Regions from separate parts of the Micrococcus cohnii genome, predicted to be linked through region 2. Evidence: predicted binding sites of a transcription regulator. Region 2 holds the regulator's gene; the other holds the start of a gene.
The links. Region 2 encodes LexA, which represses DNA repair genes until DNA is damaged. Its sites were predicted from a motif close to TCGAACANNTGTTCGA; they were not measured.
Positions count from the first base shown of each region.

Region 1 (4,412 bases), 740 kb from region 2:
CGGGCGCGGGCGCGTCGGGGACGAGCATGACCGTCGCCGCGATGCACGCGGCCGCGCAGACGGCCACGACGACGAACATCCACCGCCAGCCGGCGGTCTGCCCGAGGGCGGTGGCCGCCGGAACGCCGAGCAGATTCGCCGCCGACAGGCCGGCCATGACCCAGCCGATGGCCTGGCCGCGCCGCGCAGGCCCGGCCAGGTGCGCCGCGGCCAGGGCCGCGGTGGAGAAGAATGCGCCGTGCGGCAGACCCGAGATGAAGCGGGCGAGCATCATCGAGGACATGTCCGGGGCGAGGAGACTGCCGACGTGGCCGAGCAGGAACAGGACCATCAGCAGGATGGACGAGCGGCGACGGTCGACCCGGGCCAGGCCGGCCGCGAGCAGCGGGGCGCCGACGACCACTCCGAGCGCGTAGACCGAGATGAGGTGGCTTCCGGCGTCGAGGCCGACGCCCAGGTCGGCGACCGCCTCCGGCAACAGTCCCATGATGGTGAACTCGGTGGTGCCGATCGCGAAGCTGCCCAGGGCGAGCGCCACGATGGCCGGAAACAGCCCCAGCCCCCGCTCGGGCCGGGTCGTCGGCGAACCGGACCCCACTGTGTCAGGGGAGTCGGCGGTGCTGATCTTGATCGGGCCCGTCAGGGGGCCGTGGGTGCTGTGGTCGCTCACCCGCCAAGTCTAGGGACGGCGAGGGCGCTGCCGGATGCCGGATTTCGTAGGGTTGAGGGCATGGACGACAGGACGCATGGCGTGACCGGTGAGCAGGGTGCCCGGTCAGTCGGAGAGCGGAGGGCACAGCGGCGGGCCGTCGTGGGGGCGGCTGTGCTGGACGATGCGGCCGCACCGGCCCGGATGCTGGTCGGCCGCCGCTCGGCTCCGGCCGCTCTGGCAGGGCTGTGGGAGTTCCCGGGCGGCAAGGTCGAGCCGGGGGAGGGCGCGGCCTCGGCGCTGCACCGTGAACTGGCCGAGGAGCTCGGCGTGCGTGTGCGCCTGGGCGCTGAGGTGCCCGCCCCGGAAGGCGAGGGATGGCCGCTGGCCAACGGGCGCCGTCTGCACGTGTTCCTGGCGGTGCTGGCCGATGGTTCGGCGGCGCCGTCGCCGCTGCAGGACCATGATCGGCTCGAGTGGTGTCCGTTGGAGCGGGCGGCTCTGCACGCGCTCGACTGGATCCCGGCGGACCGGCCGATCGTCGACGCGCTGCTCGACCTGCTCCAGAGTGGAACACAGGACCTGCTGCCTGGCGGCTGAGCCGAGCCGGTGTCGGCGAGGTGGGGGCCCAGAACGAGGTGCAGACTCAGAACAGCGCCGCCTGGCGGGCAGGCGCTGAGGCCGATGTCGAGCTCCCGCTGCGTCGGTGTTCGGCTCGGGTGGTCGCGACGTCGGCGTGTGAACCCCTCGTCCCGTGCGGGGGAGCGTCGTCGGAGCGGATGCGGTGTGCACCGCCCCAGCGCAAGCCGTGCGCCGCAGCGGCTGCGCGCGCCCGACGGGTCAGGGACGAGCGGTACGAGGCGGGCGCGTAGCTCGAGCGTGCGTAGAGCCGCTCGTAGCCGTCCACGAGGTGGGGGTGTTCGTGCCGCAGCCACTGCATATACCACTGGCGTGCGCCGGGTCGAAGGTGCAGCGCGCCCGCGAGCACGGAGCTCGCCCCCGCCGCACGGACCGCCCGCATCAGCGCGTCGAGCTGGGCATCGGAGTCGCTGAGCCAGGGCAGCAGAGGCATCGCCATGACGTGCACGTCCGCCCCCGCCGTCCGCAGCCGTTCGATCAGCGCGAGGCGGGCGGCCGGCGCCGGGGTGCCGGGTTCGACCGTGGCGGCCAGTCGGCTGTCCAGCGTGGCCAGTGACACGCCGACGCCGACCGGCACCGACCGGGCGGCGGTGGCGAGCTCCGGCACGTCTCTGGCCAGCAGGGTCCCCTTGGTCAGGATCGAGAACGGGGTGCCCGTGTCCGCCAGCGCCGCGATGATGCCCGGCATGAGCCGGTAGCGGCCTTCGGCGCGCTGGTAGGGGTCCGTGTTGGTCCCCAGTGCGACACTCTCGCGTGTCCACGTGGGGCGGGACAGTTCTGCACGCAGCACATCGGGCGCGTTGGTCTTCACGACGATCTGTTGGTCGAAGTCCGCACCGGCGTCGAGGTCCAGGTACTCGTGAGTGCTGCGCGCGTAGCAGTAGCGGCACGCGTGCGTGCAGCCCCGATACGGGTTGACGGTCCACCGGAACGGCATTGCCGAGGCCTCGGGGACGCGATTGAGCACGCTGCGGGCCTGCACCTCGTGAAAGGTCATCCCCGCGAACTGCGGGGTACGGGCCGTTCGGCGGCGTTCGGCGTCGCGTCGTCCCGCCTCGCTCAGCCCCGCATGACGCAGCCCGGGCAACGCGGGCGCACCGGCGTCGTTGCCGTCGTCTCTGCCGTGCGCCCCATGGGTCTGTGCCTGCCATCGCATGACAGGAGTAGAACATATGTTCGAATTGCGCGGCAATGCCATGCTCGGGCATCGCGAGGTCCACGTCAGGCCGACCCCGCCCGCGGCGGTTGGCGTGCCGGCGGTGCCGGCTCGGTTACCCTGCGGCCATGCACTCAACCGGTGATCAGAATCATGGCGCGGCGTCCCCGGCGCTGCGGGACGATGCGTGTGCGATGCCCGTGAGCGGAGGCGTTGACGTCCTGCTCACCGGCTTCGAGTCCTTCGGGGGCGCGGCCACGAACCCGTCGGCCGCGGCGGCCGAGGCGGCCGCGCGCCAGCTGCGAGCCGGGGGCGTCTCGGCGCTCGCGCTCGAGCTGCCCTGCGTGTTCGCTCGCACCCGTGCGCGCCTCGCGGCGGCCCTGCGGGAGCACCGCCCGCGGGTCGTCGTCGCCTGCGGCCTGGCCGGGGGCGCGCAGGAGGTGCGGCTTGAGCGCGTCGGCATCAACCTGCGCGACGCCCGAATCCCGGATAACGACGGGGCCCAGCCGGTCGACGAGCCGGTGCGGGCGGACGGGCCGCCCGCGCTGTTCTCGACCCTGCCCGTCAAGCGTGCGCTGCAGAGCCTAGACGCGGCGGATGTGCCGGCCCGCCTCTCGCTCAGCGCGGGCAGCTTCGTGTGCAACAACGTGCTGTATGAACTGCTCGATCTCGCCGACGCCGCGGTCCGGGCCGGCTTCGTGCACGTGCCGTGGGACGAGGCGCATGCGCCGCAGGACTGCGCCTCGCTGCCGGCCGCGCAGCTCGCGCACGCCCTCGTGCTGGTGGCCGAGGCCGCGCTCGACCCGGCCGCGGACCTCGACCGCCCTGGCGGTGCATTGCACTGAGCCGGGTCGGCGACAGGCCGTCCGTCGGCTCGGAACCGAGATTCTCGGCTTAGACCTGGCCGGACGCAGGCGCCGGCTCCGTCTCGAAGTACAGGTGGGCGTGCGCCGCGCAGCGCCGGTTGAACTCAGCGGCGCAGCGCGGGCACCGGGACGCGCCGCGGTACTGCTCGACGGTCATCACGTGTCGGCACACCCCGCACAGCACGCGAGGCAGTCCGACGTCCTCTCGGGGCACGACCCGGATCGGATGGTCGGCCTGCTCGTCGTGGCAGGCGTGGCACGGCCAGAACCCCGCGCAGCAGGCCAGGCGCATAGCGACGACGTCGGTCGGCCCGTGGTAGTGGACACACCGCGTCTGTGAGTCGACCGTCAAACCGTGCACCTGTGGCTGGTCTGACCGACCGCCGGTCACGTCGGTGTCGCCCGCGTCGGGCGCGTCCGTGGCATCCATGGCAGATCAGGGTAGTCACGTCCGCCCGGACATTAGACTTGCCGACGACCGCGCACGTCATACCACCACGTCACACGTAAGGATGTGCTCCACCGCAATGACGCACAGCACAGAGAACGGGGCGCCCGCGTCGGGCGGCGAGATCTCGCCGAGCGACGAGCAGGCCGTCCAGGCCGCCGTCGAGGCCGCGCTCGCCGCCGTCGAGCAGGCCGAGGACCTCGACGAGCTCAAGGCCGCTCGTCTGGCCCACACCGGGGACAAGGCCCCGTTGACCCTGGCGAACAAGGCGATCGGTGCCCTGCCCAAGGAGCAGAAGGCCGCCGCCGGCAAGACGATGGGCGCCGCCCGCGGCCGCGTGAACAAGGCCCTGGCCGCGCGCACGGAGGTGCTCGAGGCCCGTCGGGCGCAGCAGATCCTCGACGAGGAGACCGTCGACGTGACGACGTTCGTCCGTCGTCGCCGCGTGGGAGCCCGCCACCCTCTGAGCCTGACGATGGACCGCGTGAGCGACATCTTCGTGGGCATGGGCTGGGAGATCGCGGAGGGGCCCGAGCTCGAGTCGGAATGGTTCAACTTCGACGCGCTGAACTTCGCCCCGGACCACCCGGCCCGCGAGATGCAGGACACCTTCTTCGTTGAGCCCGCCGACGCGCACCTGCTGTTGCGCACCCA
Region 1 covers NZ_JACHNA010000001.1:1,138,128-1,142,539, reverse strand. Annotated here, with positions in the region: gene HDA30_RS05155 (MFS transporter) at 1-670, opposite strand, end outside; gene HDA30_RS05150 ((deoxy)nucleoside triphosphate pyrophosphohydrolase) at 731-1,249, shown strand; gene HDA30_RS05145 (Rv2578c family radical SAM protein) at 1,296-2,444, opposite strand; gene HDA30_RS05140 (pyroglutamyl-peptidase I) at 2,573-3,289, shown strand; gene HDA30_RS05135 (CHY zinc finger protein) at 3,339-3,740, opposite strand; gene HDA30_RS05130 (phenylalanine--tRNA ligase subunit alpha) at 3,838-4,412, shown strand, end outside.
Region 1: the regulator LexA is predicted to act here: its motif matches at 2,453-2,468, upstream of HDA30_RS05145 (Rv2578c family radical SAM protein).

Region 2 (4,412 bases):
CGGGCGAACTCGGCGTAGGCCTCGTCGACGACGATCATCGGAGCCGGTCCGCCTGCCACGGCGAGCCGCTCCCCGGCGCGATAGGCGGCGTCCACCACGTCGAGCTCGAGCGCGGTGCCCGTCGGGTTGTTCGGCGAGGCGAGCACGACGACGTGCGGGGCGTGCCGGGTGATCGACTCAGCCACGTGCTCGGCGCTCAGGGTGAAGTCGTCGGCCCGCCCCGCGTCGACGAACTGCGTGTGTGTGCCCTCGGCGAGCAGCGGATACATGGAGTATGAGGGCTGGAACGCGAGCAGACGACGCCCCGGCCCGCCGAACGCCTGCAACAGCTGCTGCAGCACCTCGTTCGAGCCGTTGGCGGCCCAGACCGCCTCCGCAGTGAGCCCGTGCCCGAGATAGTCGGCCAGCGCCTCGCGCAACGCGGTGAACTCGCGGTCCGGATACCGGTTGAGCCCCGTGGCGATGTCGCCCACGGCCTGCGCGATGGCCTCAGCCACGCCCGGCGGGACGGGGTGGGTGTTCTCATTGGTGTTGAGCCGCACCGACACGTCGAGCTGCGGTGCTCCGTACGGCGTGCGACCGCGCAGGGCCTGCCGTAACGGCAGGTCGCTGAGCCGTACCCGGTCGAGCGGGGCCACGCCGCCGTCGTTGTGCACCGTCACGGCACATGCCGGGTCGTTCGGTGTGTTCGCGGTCGGCGACTGCCCGGCCTGTGCCGCCTTCGTGGCCTGTGCATCCATGGCGTCAGTGTAGGAATCCGCGCAGCGGGCGACACCCACAAGTCACGACGAGACGTCAGCGGCCAGCCGGGACGAACAGCTCGGTCCCCGGCTGCAGCTCGGCGCCCTCGAGCTCATTCAGCTGCGCGATGCGCTCCATGGTGGTGTACCGGTCCGCGTCCGGGTCCGCCTCGGCGGCCACCTCCCACAGTGTGTCCCCCGGAGAGACCACGACCTTCTCGAGCTCGGCCCCCGATCCGGCGGCGGAGACCGCTGCGGGCGAGAACCCGATGTTCAGCGCGGACAGGGCGAACGCCGTGAGGGCGGCCATGGCAAGCATGAGCGGCAGCCCACGCAGCACGAAGCGGCCGCGCCGGTTCAGGCGCACGGCGTTCCGCCCCGAGCTCGTCGGCCGGTCGAGACGACGCGGCAGACGGGCGGCAAGAGCGGTGATGTCGGCGGTGTGAGTGATCGTCATGATGACTGCCTTTCCCTCCGTGCGCGCCCGCCGGACTCCGCTTGTCCCGACCCGGAGGTCGCGGGGAGCCCTCCGCGAGGACGCGCATGATTCGAACAGGTGTTCGATTCGTTCGATCCCATTTCTAGCACACACGTTCGAGACACGCCATGGATTCTTCGAACATATCTTTGAATCCAGCGGTGCCGTCAGCTACCGTCGTGGCATCGACCACGTCCGCTCCGGCGGGCTTGACCGACGCCCTGCGCGCCGCGTGCAGGGCCCAGATCATCAGGCGCACCCGAGACGTTAAGGACGGCGCGAGACGGCCAGGTCTGCCGCGCAGCCCCGGCCGGCCCGTCCCCGCCCGCCACGGGCACGCAGGATGACCCACGCCCCCGCAGGACGATTGGACACCGCATGGCCCCGCACGAGACTCCCGACGCCGCCGACCACACCCCGGCTCTGAGCCCGCGTCAGGCAGCGGTCCTCGAAACGATCCGGTCGTCGATCGCCGCCAAGGGGTACCCGCCGTCCATGCGCGAGATCGGTGACGCGGCCGGGCTCGGCTCCCTCTCCTCGGTCAAGCATCAGCTCAGCCGCCTCGAGCGATTCGGCTACATCCGCCGAGATCCAGGCCGACCCCGCGCGCTTGAGGTGTTGCTCGACGCGGACGGAACCCCACTCACCGCGGCCGGTCGGCCGGCCGCCGAGACCCCCCGCCCGCCCGAGGCCGAGGCACAGTCCGTCGCGGACCGCTCGGGCCCCGGCGACGACGCCGCCGAGGTGGTGGCCCTGCCCACCTGGCACACCGGTCTGGACGATGCGGACTCGGTGCCGGTCCCCTGGGTGGGCCGCATCGCCGCCGGCGGGCCGATCCTCGCCGAACAGCAGGTGGAGGACGTGATGCCGCTACCGCGCCGTCTGACCGGCGAGGGCGAGCTGTTCATGCTCCGAGTCTCGGGTGACTCGATGGTCGACGCGGCGATCTGTGACGGCGACTGGGTGGTCGTGCGCCGGCAGAGCACCGCCGCCAACGGTGACGTCGTGGCCGCGCTGCTCGACGACGAGGCCACGGTCAAGACCTTCCGGCAGCGCGACGGCCACACCTGGCTGCTCCCGCAGAACACCGCCTACGAACCGATCATGGGCGACCACGCGACCATCATGGGTCGCGTCGTCACGGTGCTGCGCTCTCTCTGAACCCGCTCACTGCCGCGGCGACGGGCGGCATCGCATTCTTGCCCGCGCTCAGCTCAGGTGCTCGCGTGCAGCCGCTGCAGCACGCCGGACACGACGGCCGGGTCCGTCGTGCGCCAGAAGTCCGGCAGGGCGGAGGTGAGAAACCCGCCGTAGCGCTCGGTCGCCAGGCGCGAGTCCAGCACCGCCACGACGCCCCGATCATCCACCGAGCGGATGAGCCGACCGACGCCCTGGGCCAGACGGATCGCGGCGTGCGTGGCCGACACAGCCATGAACCCGTTGCCGCCGCGCCGGGCGACGTCCCGGGTGCGCGCGGCGGAGAGCGGCTCGTCCGGACGCGGGAACGGGATCCGGTCGATCACCACGCACCGCAGCGACGGGCCGGGGACGTCCACGCCCTGCCACAGGCTCATCGTGCCGAACAGCGAGGTGTCGGGTTCCTGGGCGAACCGGGACACCAGGGCGGAGAGCGTTCCGTCGCCCTGGCACAGGATCTCCTGCTCGGTCCCGAGCCGCTGCCGCATGGCCTCCGCCGCGTCCTCGGCGGCTCGCTTCGATGAGAACAGCCCGAGCACGCCACCGCCGCTGGCCTGCAGGATGCGTTCGAGTTCGTCGAGCGACTCCTCGGAGGCGAAGCGACCCGGTTTGGGCAGATGACGGGCCACGTAGAGCACACCCTGCCGCGGGTAGTCGAACGGACTGCCCACATCGAGCACGGTGTACCTCGGGGCATCGGGACCGCTGAGGCCGACGTCACCGGCCACCGCCTCGAACCGGCGCTCCCCCGTGCCGACCGTCAACGTCGCCGAGGTCAGCACCGTGGTCGCGCGGCCGAACAGACCCTCGCGCAGCTTGCCGGCGACCGACAGCGGTGCGACGTAGATCTGTGGCGGATCAGCCTCATCGCCGGGAACCCACCCGGTGCCCGGCTCGAAATGCCCCGGGCGCGTCGCCCACACGACCTCGGGGAAGTCCGCCTCGGGTCGGGCCGCGAGGATCCGCTCGGTCACCTCGAGCACATCGATCACCCGGGAGCGGGCCATCTGACGTCCGCCGTCGTCCTGGGCGTCCTTCCCGCCGCCCAGATCGGACACGCACTGGCGCGCCGCCGCGAGCACGGCGTTCAGCGCGGCCTCCTGCGCCTCGTCAACGCCCCCGTGCAGCAGCCCCGACGGCGCGGACGTGAACGCGGCGTCCAGGCCGGCAGCAGCCGAAACGAGATCCTCGACCGCGACCGCCGCGTGCCGCCGCAGCGATGTGGCCGCCCCGAGCACGATGGAGCCGGAGAGCACGCCGGTCACGGCGCCGGTGACCCGGTCCTGCAGCTCGTGGGCCTCGTCGACGATCACCGCAGAGTACTCGGGCAGCACGGCCAGCCCCTCGAAGGCAGACAACGCCAGCATCGCGTGGTTGGTCACCACGACGTCCGCATCGGCGGCCTCGGCCCGGGCCCGCTCGGAGAAGCACTCCTCGGCGACCGGGCACGTCGACGCACCGAGACAGTCGACCGCCGAGACCGACACCTGCCGCCACGCTCGATCGGAGACGGGGCGCTCCAGGTCGTCACGGTCACCGGTGTCCGTCGTCTCTGCCCACGAACGCAGGGCCATCACCTCTCGGCCCAGCGGAGTCGACGGCCCGGACTCGCCGTCCGCGACCGTGTCCACCACGGCGCCGTCATCGGCCGTGGTGAACAGGGTCTCGGCGTCCTCGTCGCCCGGGTATCCGCCGTCGAGCTTGTGCCGACACAGGTAGTTCGCACGCCCCTTGACCAGCGCGACCACGGGCTCGCGCGGCAGCTCGTCCCGCAGCGCCTCAACCAGACGCGGTGCGTCGCGGCGCATGATCTGCGCCTGCAGTGCGAGTGTCGCCGTGGCCACGACGACCGGATCCTCCTGGTCCATCGCATGCTGCAGGGCCGGGATGAGGTAGGCGAGCGACTTGCCCGTGCCCGTGCCGGCCTGCACCAGCAGGTGCCGACGCGATTCGAGCGCCCGGGCCACCTCGAGCACCATGCGGTGCTGGCCCGCTCG
Region 2 covers NZ_JACHNA010000001.1:401,297-405,708, reverse strand. Annotated here, with positions in the region: gene HDA30_RS01890 (histidinol-phosphate transaminase) at 1-740, opposite strand, end outside; gene HDA30_RS01885 (LysM peptidoglycan-binding domain-containing protein) at 796-1,197, opposite strand; gene lexA (transcriptional repressor LexA) at 1,597-2,379, shown strand; gene HDA30_RS01875 (ATP-dependent DNA helicase) at 2,433-4,412, opposite strand, start outside.